3 regions of the Pseudocitrobacter cyperus genome follow, and region 1 is predicted to be linked to each of the others. Evidence: predicted binding sites of a transcription regulator. Region 1 holds the regulator's gene; each other region holds the start of a gene.

Region 1 (4,288 bases):
TCGCCGATGATTCACTATTCAGAATCTTTAACCATCGGGTGAGATGAGGGGGCGGCAAACCACGTCCCATTCTGCCAATGGCGACGCCAGATAACTGCCAGAGACAGCCCACGCAGAGCAAGGAAGACCGCCAGCGCCAGCCACAGGCCATGATTGCCCAACATCGGTACTGTCAGGAGCGTCAGGGCAAAACCCGCGGCAGCAACCGCCATACTGTTACGCATCTCCGCGCCGCGCGTCGCACCAATAAACATGCCATCCAGCAGATAACACCAGACACCAATCACCGGAAGCACCGCCTGCCAGAATACGTAGCGATCGGCAAGCTGCTGCAGGGAGGGTAATGACGTCAACATTGCGACGATGTGCCCGCCAGCCAGCGCGTAAACCAGCGCAAAAGCCAGTGCGACGATCCCCGCCTGGCGGCAGGCCGCGCGCCAGACGCTGAGTAACTGACTGTCATCACGCGCACCGTAAGCCTGCCCGGAGTGCGCCTCAACGGCATAAGCGAAGCCATCCAGCGCATAGGCGGTGAAGGTGAGCATCGTCATCAACACCGCGTTAACCGCGACGACATCGCTACCCAGCCGCGCACCAAACACAGTCAACGCGCCAAAGCAAAGCTGAAGTAATAACGAGCGCAGCATGATGTCGCGATTGAGCGCCAGCAGGCTACGGATGTTGCCGCGCCAGGCCATTTTCAGCATTGCAACCGAAATGCCCCGCAGAACCAGCACCTTGCGCGCCATCAGCAGGCCGATTGCCATGGTGGCATATTCGGCGATGACCGTTGCCAGCGCGGCACCCTGCACATTCATGTGCAGGCCCATCACCAGCCAGAGGTCGAGGACGATATTCAGAATATTACCGACAATCAGCAGGATAACCGGAGCCCGGGCGTACTGAACACCCAGCAACCGGCCCAACAGCACCAGGTTCGCCAGCGATGCCGGCGCACTCAGCCAGCGGATTTCAAGAAAACGCCGCGCCTGCTCCAGCACCGCATCGCTGCCACCGACAATAGCAAGCGCCAGATTAATCAGCGGCTCTTTGAACAGTACGATAAGTAGCCCCGCCCCCAGCGCCAGCAGCAGCGGCTGCACCAGCGCGCGAGCCAGACGAACAGGGTCTTTCGCGCCAAAAGCCTGCGCGGTCAAACCGGTCGTGCTCATACGTAAAAAAAGCAGCAGCATAAACAGGAAGCTGGTTGCCGTTGCGCCAATCGCCACGCCGCCGAGGTACACCGCACTATCGAGATGGCCAATCACCGCGGTATCCACCAGGCCCAGCAGGGGAACCGTGATATTGGAGAAAATCATGGGAAGGGCGAGACGCCATAATGCCTTGTCGGCAGCCGTGAAGAGCGACATGGTTAGGAACCTGAACAGAAAAGAGAACGAACAACGGCGCATGATGCGCCGTTGTTATCGGGAGAGGATTACAGCCATTCGCCGTTGCGGATCACGCCAACGGCCAGCCCTTCAATGGAGAAGTTCTGACGGCGAAGATCGACGACAATCGGGGAAAACTCGCTGTTTTCCGGCAACAGTTCAACGACGTTGCCCTGTTTTTTCAGGCGTTTCACGGTCACTTCTTCGTCGATGCGAGCCACGACGACCTGGCCATTTCGAACATCCTGCGTTTTATGCACCGCGAGCAGGTCGCCATCCATAATGCCGATGTCTTTCATCGACATACCGCTAACCCGCAGCAGGAAGTCGGCATTCGGTTTGAACAGCGACGGGTCAACCTGGTAGTGACCTTCAATATGCTGCTGCGCCAGCAGCGGCTCACCGGCGGCGACCCGGCCAATCAGCGGCAGGCCGGTTTCTTCTTCCACCAGCAAGCGAATGCCGCGCGATGCGCCCGAAACAATTTCAATGACGCCTTTGCGCGCCAGCGCTTTCAGATGCTCTTCCGCCGCATTCGGGGACCGGAACCCCAGGCGCTGAGCAATTTCCGCACGTGTTGGCGGCATGCCCGTTTGGCCGATATGATCTCGAATGAGATCAAACACCTCTTGCTGCCTGGTCGTTAACGCTTTCATTCCGCCCCCTGGGTGTATATACAGTTATGCTGTGAGTATATACAGTTGATGGCTATTTTGGAACCGCAAAACACACAAAATACAGGAGTTTTCGCAGATTATGCGAGACTCAGCGGAAAAGCGGCCACAGCAACATAGCCCAGGTCATCAGCGCAACGAAAATCGCCAGCAGCACCGCCGCCGACCCCATATCTTTCGCCCGTCCGGAGAGTTCGTGATACTCAGAACCAATACGGTCAACCACCGCTTCCAGCGCACTATTGAGAATTTCCACTATCATCACCAAAAGAACAGAGCCAATCAGTAATACGCGCGTAATGGCGTCTACATCCAGCCAGCAGGCGATGATAATGGCCACAACCGAGGCGACCCCTTCCTGGCGAAACGCGGCTTCATTGACCCACGCCGCACGAAAACCTTTCCAGGAATAACCAGCCGCTTTGATAATTCGGGTGAGTCCAGTGGTATTATTGGCCATCAAATAGAACCTTTTAGCGTTATACGCATCAATGACAGTAGTTGTTATCGGCGGTAGAACAGAAATCCTGCTGACTTTCTGATATTCTTGCCGCGCATTTGCATGATTAACCAGAGGCTTTACATCGTTTATGTCCGGCTGGCCACGAATTTACTACAAATTACTGAATTTACCATTAAGTGTACTGGTAAAAAGCAAGTCTATTCCGGCAGAACCTGCCCAGGAATTGGGGCTCGATACGTCGCGCCCTATCATGTACGTCCTGCCTTATAACTCAAAGGCCGACCTACTGACCTTGCGCGCCCAGTGCCTGGCGCACGATCTCCCCGACCCGCTAGAACCGCTGGAGATCGACGGCACCCTGCTGCCCCGCTACGTGTTTATTCACGGCGGCCCGCGGGTGTTCACCTATTACACGCCGAAAGAAGAGTCTATCAAGCTGTTCCACGACTATCTCGATCTGCATCGCAGCAATCCGAATCTGGATGTGCAGATGGTGCCGGTATCGGTGATGTTTGGTCGTCGTCCGGGGCGTGAAAAAGGCGAAGTGAATCCGCCGCTGCGCATGCTGAACGGCATTCAGAAATTCTTTGCCGTTTCCTGGCTCGGCCGCGACAGCTTCGTGCGCTTCTCGCCGTCCGTCTCGCTGCGCCGTATGGCCGATGAGCATGGCACCGATAAAATAATCGCGCAGAAACTGGCGCGCGTGGCGCGCATGCACTTTGCCCGCCAGCGCCTGGCTGCTGTAGGGCCGCGCCTGCCTGCGCGTCAGGATCTCTTTAACAAGCTACTCGCCTCCCGGGCGATTGCGAAAGCGGTTGAAGATGAAGCGCGTAGCAAAAAAATCTCCCATGAAAAAGCGCAGCAGAACGCCATTGCACTCATGGAAGAGATTGCAGCCAACTTCTCTTATGAAATGATTCGCCTGACTGACCGTATTCTGGGCTTCACCTGGAACCGTTTGTATCAGGGGATCAACGTCAACAACGCCGAACGCGTTCGCCAACTGGCGCACGATGGTCACGAGATTGTGTATGTGCCGTGCCACCGTAGCCATATGGACTACCTGCTGCTCTCCTATGTGCTGTATCACCAGGGCCTGGTGCCGCCGCATATTGCTGCCGGTATCAACCTGAACTTCTGGCCAGCCGGCCCGATTTTCCGCCGCCTGGGCGCATTCTTTATTCGCCGCACCTTTAAGGGCAACAAACTCTATTCCACCGTGTTCCGTGAGTATCTCGGCGAGCTGTTCAGCCGTGGCTACTCTGTTGAATACTTTGTGGAAGGCGGGCGTTCCCGTACTGGCCGTCTGCTGGACCCGAAAACCGGCACCCTGTCGATGACCATTCAGGCAATGCTTCGCGGCGGGACTCGACCTATCACCCTGGTGCCGATTTACATCGGTTACGAGCATGTGATGGAAGTGGGCACTTACGCTAAAGAACTGCGCGGTGCGACCAAAGAGAAAGAGAGCTTGCCGCAAATGCTGAAAGGCCTGAGCAAGCTGCGTAATCTGGGCCAGGGCTATGTGAACTTCGGCGAGCCGATTCCGCTGATGAACTACCTGAACCATCACGTACCGGAGTGGCGCGAATCTATCGACCCTATCGAAGCCATTCGTCCGGCATGGTTGACGCCGACGGTGAACGGTATCGCCGCCGAACTGATGGTGCGCATTAACAACGCAGGCGCGGCGAACGCCATGAACCTGTGCTGTACTGCGCTGCTGGCGTCTCGTCAGCGTTCTCTGACCCGCGAACAAC
Region 2 (4,288 bases), on a different contig from region 1:
TACACCCCTGATATTTGAGACTCGGATTCGTAAATACAACGGCTATAAGACTATATATACGTATAGGCGCTGCTAATGACAATGGTTTTTACCTGTCCCTCATCATAACCCTAAACGCGGCTGAATCGAAACAACCCGAGGCCAAAGGTGTTGCATTCGTCGCTTATTTACGCAGCGCCCGACAGATAAGCAGCGATAATAGCTCAAGCTGACGCGCCAGCTCCATGCTTAGCCAGACATAACCGTGCATCGGCGTCTCTGCCAGGTTCTCGCTCTGGTGCTCGCGTATCAGTTGCCGCAGTTCAGCGACGATATCATTCAGCTTTTCCGTATTGGCCTTCACCGGCTGCGGATTTCCCTCATACAACGCATGGGCGATGGTCAGCAGCGTTTGCTGTGTCATCTGCTGGGTCTCCCGAAGTGTATGAGCGTTGAGCATCAAAAAGTGGCTTTCACGGGAGGCCCAGTGGGCGTTGATTTGCAGTTCGAGGATACACACGAGGTTGCGGCTGACGGTCTGGATGGCTTCGAAAATGCTCTTATGAATATGCGTCTCTTTGCTGGCGGGGGTAATCAGGCCACGCATTTTAACGACGTCGTTAAGCACCGATTGCAGGTGTTTTTCCAGATGCGGACGTTCGACCAGGTTTGGCGAGAACCCGGCCTGATACAGCCGGTTGAACTGGGTCACGAAGGTGGCCATCTGGATGCGCCAGTGAATAAATGCCCGCTGCGGCCAGACCCCGGTAAAGAGCATCGCCAGCAGCGAACCAAAAATAACATCACCGCTTCGCCACAGAGCGGTATTCATGTCGCCCGGCGGCGCTCCCACGACAACCCCCAGCGTAATACCGATCAACAACGCCTGATAAGGCTTTTTCCCCAGCGCCAGCCAGCCGCACAGGAACATCGCCCCGGCACACCAGAGAAGCATCAGCGGCAGGGAGATTAGCTCCAGCTTGAGGGCTATCAGGCCCAGCGCCGAACCGAGGATCGTCCCGCCGATACGCTGGAACGCGCGCGGCACCACGTTTCCCCAGAAAGAAATAGGCCCCATAATCACCACCAGAGTGATCAACGGCCATGACCCTTCCGGAATGTTGAAGATGCGCACGACCAGGAAGGCCAGCACAAAGGCAAGGGCTATACGCGCACCATGCACCGCACGGTAGTTTCGGTATAGCCTTATTTCAAAAGGACTGAGAGATTTATCAGGACGCACACCGGCTCTCCGGCAAAACTAAAGAGCGCAATTGTACCTGCTTTTGCGCATCACGCATCACGGCTCGCCAAAAATCCACTGCCCTACCCCTTATTTCCCCGCGCGCTTATTATTTGCGTACCACCGAAATGTACATCTGGATATCCCAGTAACCATCCTGGTTGCCATCATTAAGGTAGATTTCAAAGCACGGGTTATCGCCCATCAGCCAGTCTCGGTCTTTGAACAGGGCCTCGAAAAACTGCAGCCAGGGCGTAGAGAAATCATGATTGACGACGCGCGCGCTGGCAATGGCATACTCGCCGCCTGCAATATGGGTAAGAATAACGCCTTCACTGTTCGGCGGGAGAGTGAAATCATCGGCCACCGTCACCACCGTGTTGCAGCGCAGCTTTTCAGGCGGCACTTCATCGGGATTATCAAAATAGACCGCAACCCACTCCTTCGCCGGGATAGCCTGGCCATCTACCCACATCATGAGTTGCTCGAAACCTTGTTTAACGGTTTCTTCCCATGGGCCAACCATGTGAAAACCGGCAACGGTACGTGCTGGAACGTGTTCGATACTGTAATGCATAGATCCCCCTGAGATAGAAATGACTGTATATAAATACAGTAAAAATATAGCAGTGCCACACGTGTTAGTATGTGCACTGCTTCACGTTATCGCGAGGATTTGCCGGATGGCTCTGGCGCTTATCCGGCAGGGAGGATCGTTATGCTTTGTGGTGGAAATAGTCACTTAGACGCGAGAACATCCCGCCTTTCTTCACGCTTTCCAGCGTGACCAGCGGCCAGTGGGCGACAATTTTATCGCGGTCATAAAGCTGAATTTCGCCTACGCGTTGATGCGCGGCGATAGGGGCTTCCAGCTCTTTACCATCAAGGACGTATTTCGCTTTGATGTTAGGAATTTCAGTCTTCGGCAGCGCCAGCCAGAAATCCTGATCGGTACCGAGATTAATGGTCTCTTTATCGCCGTACCAGATCCGCTCGGTGCCCACTTTCTTACCATTTTGCAAAACCTGCACCGTATCAAAGTTCTGCTGGCCCCAGTGCAGCAGCGTCCGCGCCTGATCTTCACGCCCTTTAGGACTATCTGCGCCCATCACCACCGCGATCAGACGGCGTTTACCGTCAACGGCGGAAGCTATCAGGTTAAAACCTGCGCCTGAAGTATGCCCAGTTTTCAGGCCATCGACGTTCATGGTTTTATCCCATAACAGGCCGTTCCGGTTCTGCTGGGTGATACCGTTCCACGTCAGGCTCTTTTCGCTGTACATATGATAGAAGTCAGGTTCACCGTGAATAATCGCCCGCGACAGCACCGCGAGATCGTAAGCAGAACTGTGCTGCCCCGGCGCATCAAGGCCGTGTACGGTTTCAAAATGGGTATCGCGCAGCTTCAGGGTTTCCACATAGTGGTTCATCATGGCGACAAACTGCGGCTGACCACCGGCGATATAATCCGCCAGCGCGACGCAGGCGTCGTTCCCGGAATCGACAATCAGACCACGGCTCAAATCGTGCACGCTGACGCGGTCGCCCTCTTTGAGGAACATCAGTGAAGACCCATCAAACACCGGGTTGCCTTTCGCCCAGGCGTCGCGCCCGACGGTTACGATGTCGTCAGGCGTAATGCGATGGCTGTCAATAGCGCGATCAACGACATAACCAGTCATCAGCTTGGTCAGGCTCGCCGGGTTGCGTTGTTGGTGTTCATTCCCGGCAGTCAAAATTTGTCCGGTGGTATAGTCCATTAAAACCCAGGAACCCGCCTGAATGGCGGGCGGCGTAATGGGAGGAATCGCGCTGTCAGTGGCAAAGGCGCAAGAAATACTCGAAGCGAGCAAAGATACAGCAATAAAGAAACGGGCTTTCAACAGCAAATCCTCAGCAATTACAAAATCGTCGTCCTTTTTACGGAACTTCCCACTTTCATACAGCCATTAATTGCAAGAAAATATGACACAGCCTGAACCGGCCTCGAAAAACCGCCCTTCTGATGGCTCTGTAAATCGTTTACCATGGTCTTAATTCGCCCGCTCGCTTATCAGGGATTACGTTAAGACCATGCAAGAACCTGCCAATACCCCCGGATTCCTCTTCCACGATTACGAAACCTTCGGCACCAGCCCGTCGCTGGATCGCCCGGCGCAGTTTGCTGCTATTCGTACCGATAACGACTTTACTATCGTGGGAGACCCCGAGGTCTTTTACTGTAAACCGGCGGACGACTACCTGCCGCAGCCGGAAGCGGTGCTCATCACCGGCATTACGCCGCAGGAAGCGCGTACCAAAGGCGATAATGAAGCCGCGTTTGCACGCCGCATCCACGACCTGTTTACCGTGCCGCATACCTGCGTGGTGGGCTATAACAATGTGCGCTTCGATGATGAAGTCACGCGCAATATCTTTTATCGCAACTTTTACGATCCCTATGCCTGGAGCTGGCAAAATCATAATTCGCGCTGGGATCTGCTTGATGTCATGCGCGCCTGCTATGCCCTGCGCCCGGAGGGGATCAACTGGCCGGAAAATGAAGACGGACTGCCGAGTTTCCGCCTCGAGCATCTGACCAAAGCCAACGGCATTGAACACAGCAACGCCCACGACGCCATGGCCGACGTTTATGCCACCATCGCGATGGCAAAGCTGGTAAAAACGCAGCAACCGAAGCTGTTTGATTACCTCTACGCTTACCGCGGTAAACAAAAACTGACCACTCTGATTGATGTGCCGCAGATGAAACCGCTGGTGCATGTGTCGGGGATGTTTGGCGCATGGCGGGGCAACACGAGCTGGATTGCCCCGCTGGCCTGGCATCCCGATAACCGTAACGCGGTTATCATGGTGGATTTGGCGGGCGATATTACGCCACTGCTGGATCTGGATGCCGACACGCTGCGCACACGCCTCTATACGCCAAAAGCAGAACTGGGCGATATGTCGCCTGTACCGGTAAAACTGGTGCACCTCAATAAATGCCCGGTGCTTGCCGTCGCGAATACCCTGCGCCCGGAAGATGCCGAACGGCTGGGGATCAACCGCCAGCACTGTCTGGAT
Region 3 (4,288 bases), on a different contig from region 1:
CTGGGCGGGCTGGGGCAGCGTTATGCCACTATCGCCTTCGGCGCGCTGCTTATCGCTATCTATACCATGCTGGGCGTCTCGCTCTATTCCCACTGGTATCAGCAGCCGGTTCTGCTTATCGCCGGGGCAGTCTGGTATAACCTGCTGACGCTCACCGGCCATCTGATTTTCCCGATTCGCCCGCTGCAGGACAACCTTGCGCGCAGCTACGAGCAGTTGGCGCACTATCTCGAACTGAAATCGCGCCTCTTCGACCCGGATATTGAAGATGAAAACCAGGCACCGCTGTATGAACTGGCGCTGGCGAACGGAAAACTGATTGCCACCCTGAACCAGACAAAAGCCTCCCTGCTGACCCGACTGCGCGGTGACCGTGGGCAGCGCGGAACACGCCGCACGTTGCACTACTATTTTGTCGCCCAGGATATCCACGAACGCGCCAGTTCATCGCACATTCAATATCAAACTCTGCGCGACAATTTCCGCTACAGCGATGTGATGTTCCGTTTTCAGCGCATGCTCTCAATGCAGTCTCAGGCCTGCCAACAGTTATCGAAAGCCATTTTGCTGCGTGTCCCCTATCAGCATGATAATCGCTTTGAGCGCGCCTTTACGCATCTGGATGCCGCGCTGGAACGCGTGCGCGCAAGCGGCGCTTCACCGGAACAGATGAAAGCGCTGGGTTTTTTACTGAACAACCTGCGGGCAATTGACGCACAACTGGCCACCATTGAATCGGAACAGTTACAGTCACAGGCGCAGAGCGAGACGGAGAACCTGCTGGCCGATGACAGCCTGCATGGCATCAGTGATATTCGTCTGCGGCTGAGTATGAATATGTCGCCGGAATCTGCCCTGTTCCGCCATGCGGTGCGAATGTCGCTGGTTCTTTGCGCTGGCTATGCCTTCATTCAGTTTACCGGCCTGAACCACGGCTACTGGATCTTGCTCACCAGTCTGTTTGTCTGTCAGCCGAACTACAACGCCACTCGCCACCGCCTGGCGCTGCGTATTATCGGTACTCTGGTGGGCGTTGCATTAGGCATTCCTGTGTTACTGCTGGTGCCGTCGCTGGAAGGGCAACTGGCGCTGATCGTCGTAACCGGTGTGCTGTTCTTTGCTTTTCGTAATGTGCAGTATGCCCACGCGACAATGTTCATCACGCTGCTGGTACTGCTGTGCTTTAACCTGCTTGGGGAAGGGTTTGAAGTGGCATTGCCGCGGATAATCGATACCCTGATTGGCTGCGGGATAGCCTGGTTTGCCGTCAGTTTTATCTGGCCTGACTGGAAGTTTCGCAACCTGCCTCGCGTGTTAGCGCGCGCCGTCGATGCCAACTGTCGTTATCTGGACGCTATTCTTGAGCAATATCATCAGGGGCGTGATAACCGGCTGGCATACCGTGTAGCCCGCCGCGATGCGCACAGTCGTGATGCTGAGCTGGCCTCCGTGGTTTCGAACATGACAACGGAGCCCAACGTCAGTGCCGAGATGCGGGAAACCGCTTTCCGCCTGTTGTGTCTTAACCATACGCTGACCAGTTACATCTCGGCGCTGGGTGCGCACCGTGAAAAACTGACTAACCCGGATATTCTGGCGCTACTGGATGATGCCGTATGTTATGTTGACGACGCCTTCCATCACCTGCCTGCGGATGAAGAACGCGTCCAGCATGCCCTGGCCGGCCTTGCGGAACGCATCCACCATCTGGAGCCGCGACCGGACAGTAAAGAACCGTTGGTACTGCAACAAATCGGCCTGCTCATCTCCCTGTTACCCGAACTTTGCCGGCTGCAACAGCGGGTGCTCGCCTAATCTACTGCGGCAGGCGGGTTGTTCAACGCGCTTGCCCAGTCAATCAACTCCTGACGCCTGTCTAACGGCAACGCAGCAGCGTGGACTCCCGTCAGCGCGCCCTCAAGTGAAAGAATCACGCTGGTGCTCAAATTTTCGCGTAGCTGTCGTAGTTTCAACCATACCGTTTTCGCCCCCATACGCCGCAAATCATTGACGCTTTTCACCCCGGCATCCCTCAACAGCAGTTCCATCTGAAAGGAGATATTAGGCAGATCCCTGAGGCGGTTGAGATTATGCCGCCTGTTTTTCTCCCGCTTTGCATCCTGTAGCGACAGGGAACTTAACTTCAACAACGTTTTTTGATCCCGCCAAAGCCGCGCATCAACCTTAAAGTAGTTAAGCTGGTGCGGGCCGCTGCGCTTCTGCAGAGTCAGGAGTTTCGCATTATGTTGCACCTGATATGGCACCGTATCTTCGCAGGCCCTCAGATAGAGTTCTCCCTCCGCCACCATGGCGAAGATCGCATCATCAACGGTCAGACTGTAACCGCCAAACAGGGGGCGGGCGCGAATGACGCCCAAAGGTGAAAGGCATTCCTGAGATTGATAAATCCGTTTATATGATATTTTTTTCACGATTAATCCTTACTAATCATCGCCTTAGAAGCATTAAAAGCGTTAATGAATCCTGTAATTAGCAACATATGAAACTTCCGTCAGCACGGCAAGGTGTATTTATCATTACGGGCATTTGATGTGCGAATTTGCGAGTAGCTTTCAGAAAATGAGGTTGATCTTTAATGACAGTGGTAGTACTGTATATTCATACAGTAACCCACAAGGTTGGATTAGCTATGTATACATCTGGTGTTGTAAATCGTTCGTCTGTCGCGGTAACGCCTGCGGCCCATCACACGTTCGCCACTCCTGTGCACGCGTCCCCTGCCCTGGTAAGCGAAGTGGTTTATCGTGAAGATCAGCCCATGATGGCGCAGTTACTGCTCTTACCTTTATTGCAGCAGCTCGGTCAGCAATCTCGTTGGCAGCTATGGCTAACGCCACAACAAAAACTGAGTCGCCAGTGGGTGCAGGCTTCCGGCCTTCCGTTAAGCAAGGTCATGCAGCTTCGCCAGATGCTTCCGTGCAATATGCTTGATTCTATGGAACGTGCATTACGTACAGGGAACTATAGTGTAGTTATCGCCTGGGTGGCGGAAGAACTGTCGGAGCATGATCATTCTCGCCTGATGAGCGCGGCAGAAGAAGGGAATGCAATGGCGTTTATTATGCGTCCAGTTCACTCCTCTTCTCATCCAGCAGGACAACTCAATGGGCTAAAAATTCACTCAAATTTGTATCATTAAGTGAAATTAGGAATTTTCCTGGAATTTTTTTTGCAGTCTCGTTACGGGCATGTTTCAGTTACTTAAATTCCTGAGAATGCTGGTGTGATGCGGGTCTCAGAATTTTATCTCGCATAAATTCTAGCCTGAAATGTTAAATATTGTGTATACAACTCTTTTTTTTTCATATGCCTGACGGAGTTCACACTTGTAAGTTTCCAACTACGTTGTAGACTTTACATCGCCAGGGGTGATCAGCTTACGCCGCAGAGATCTGCTGAGTAATTAATAAGTCACGCCCCCGGTGAAGGATTTAACCGTGAGTCTTTTAGATTTTCATGGCAAATTTTGGATGATAACGAGGCGCAAAAAATGAAAAAGACAGCTATCGCGATTGCAGTGGCACTGGCTGGTTTCGCTACCGTAGCGCAGGCCGCTCCGAAAGATAACACCTGGTATGCTGGTGCTAAACTGGGCTGGTCTCAGTTCCACGATGTCGGTAACAACCAGATCAACAACATCGGCCCAACCCACGAAAGCCAACTGGGCGCTGGTGCGTTCGGTGGTTATCAGGTTAACCCGTATGTTGGTTTCGAAATGGGTTATGACTGGTTAGGTCGTATGCCGTACAAAGGTGACACCCAGAACGGTGCTTACCAGAACGGCGCATTCAAAGCTCAGGGCGTTCAGTTGACCGCTAAACTGGGTTACCCAATCACTGACGATCTGGACATCTATACTCGTCTGGGTGGTATGGTTTGGCGTGCAGACGCTAAAAACAACGAAGGCTTCAAAGACCACGACACTGGCGTATCCCCAGTATTCGCTGGCGGCGTAGAATACGCGGTAACCCGTGACATCGCTACCCGTCTGGAATACCAGTGGACTAACAACATCGGTGACGCGAACACCGTTGGTGCACGTCCGGATAACGGCCTGCTGAGCGTAGGTGTTTCCTATCGTTTCGGCCAGCAGGAAGAAGCAGCTCCAGTAGCTCCGGCTCCGGCTCCGGCTCCAGAAGTTCAGACCAAACACTTCACTCTGAAGTCTGATGTTCTGTTCAACTTCAACAAAGCAACTCTGAAACCAGAAGGCCAGCAGGCTCTGGATCAGATGTACAGCCAACTGAGCAACCTGGATCCGAAAGAC

What was found. The regulator LexA, encoded in region 1, represses DNA repair genes until DNA is damaged. The targets are predictions, from matches to a motif close to TNCTGTATGTACATACAGNA.
Region 2: a site for LexA is predicted at 1,821-1,840, ahead of sbmC (DNA gyrase inhibitor SbmC). Genes of this name have one in related genera too.
Region 3: a site for LexA is predicted at 2,610-2,629, ahead of sulA (SOS-induced cell division inhibitor SulA). Genes of this name have one in related genera too.

Annotation. Positions count from the first base shown of each region.
Region 1 covers NZ_JAYMYY010000008.1:93,318-97,605, forward strand. The annotation lists gene dinF (MATE family efflux transporter DinF) at 15-1,370, opposite strand; gene lexA (transcriptional repressor LexA) at 1,439-2,047, opposite strand; gene VSR74_RS20275 (diacylglycerol kinase) at 2,157-2,525, opposite strand; gene plsB (glycerol-3-phosphate 1-O-acyltransferase PlsB) at 2,656-4,288, shown strand, end outside.
Region 2 covers NZ_JAYMYY010000004.1:351,497-355,784, reverse strand. The annotation lists gene VSR74_RS15495 (FUSC family protein) at 164-1,222, opposite strand; gene sbmC (DNA gyrase inhibitor SbmC) at 1,332-1,799, opposite strand; gene dacD (serine-type D-Ala-D-Ala carboxypeptidase DacD) at 1,939-3,105, opposite strand; gene sbcB (exodeoxyribonuclease I) at 3,296-4,288, shown strand, end outside.
Region 3 covers NZ_JAYMYY010000001.1:1,004,440-1,008,727, forward strand. The annotation lists gene yccS (YccS family putative transporter) at 1-1,815, shown strand, start outside; gene VSR74_RS04970 (TfoX/Sxy family DNA transformation protein) at 1,812-2,432, opposite strand; gene sulA (SOS-induced cell division inhibitor SulA) at 2,651-3,160, shown strand; gene ompA (porin OmpA) at 3,512-4,288, shown strand, end outside.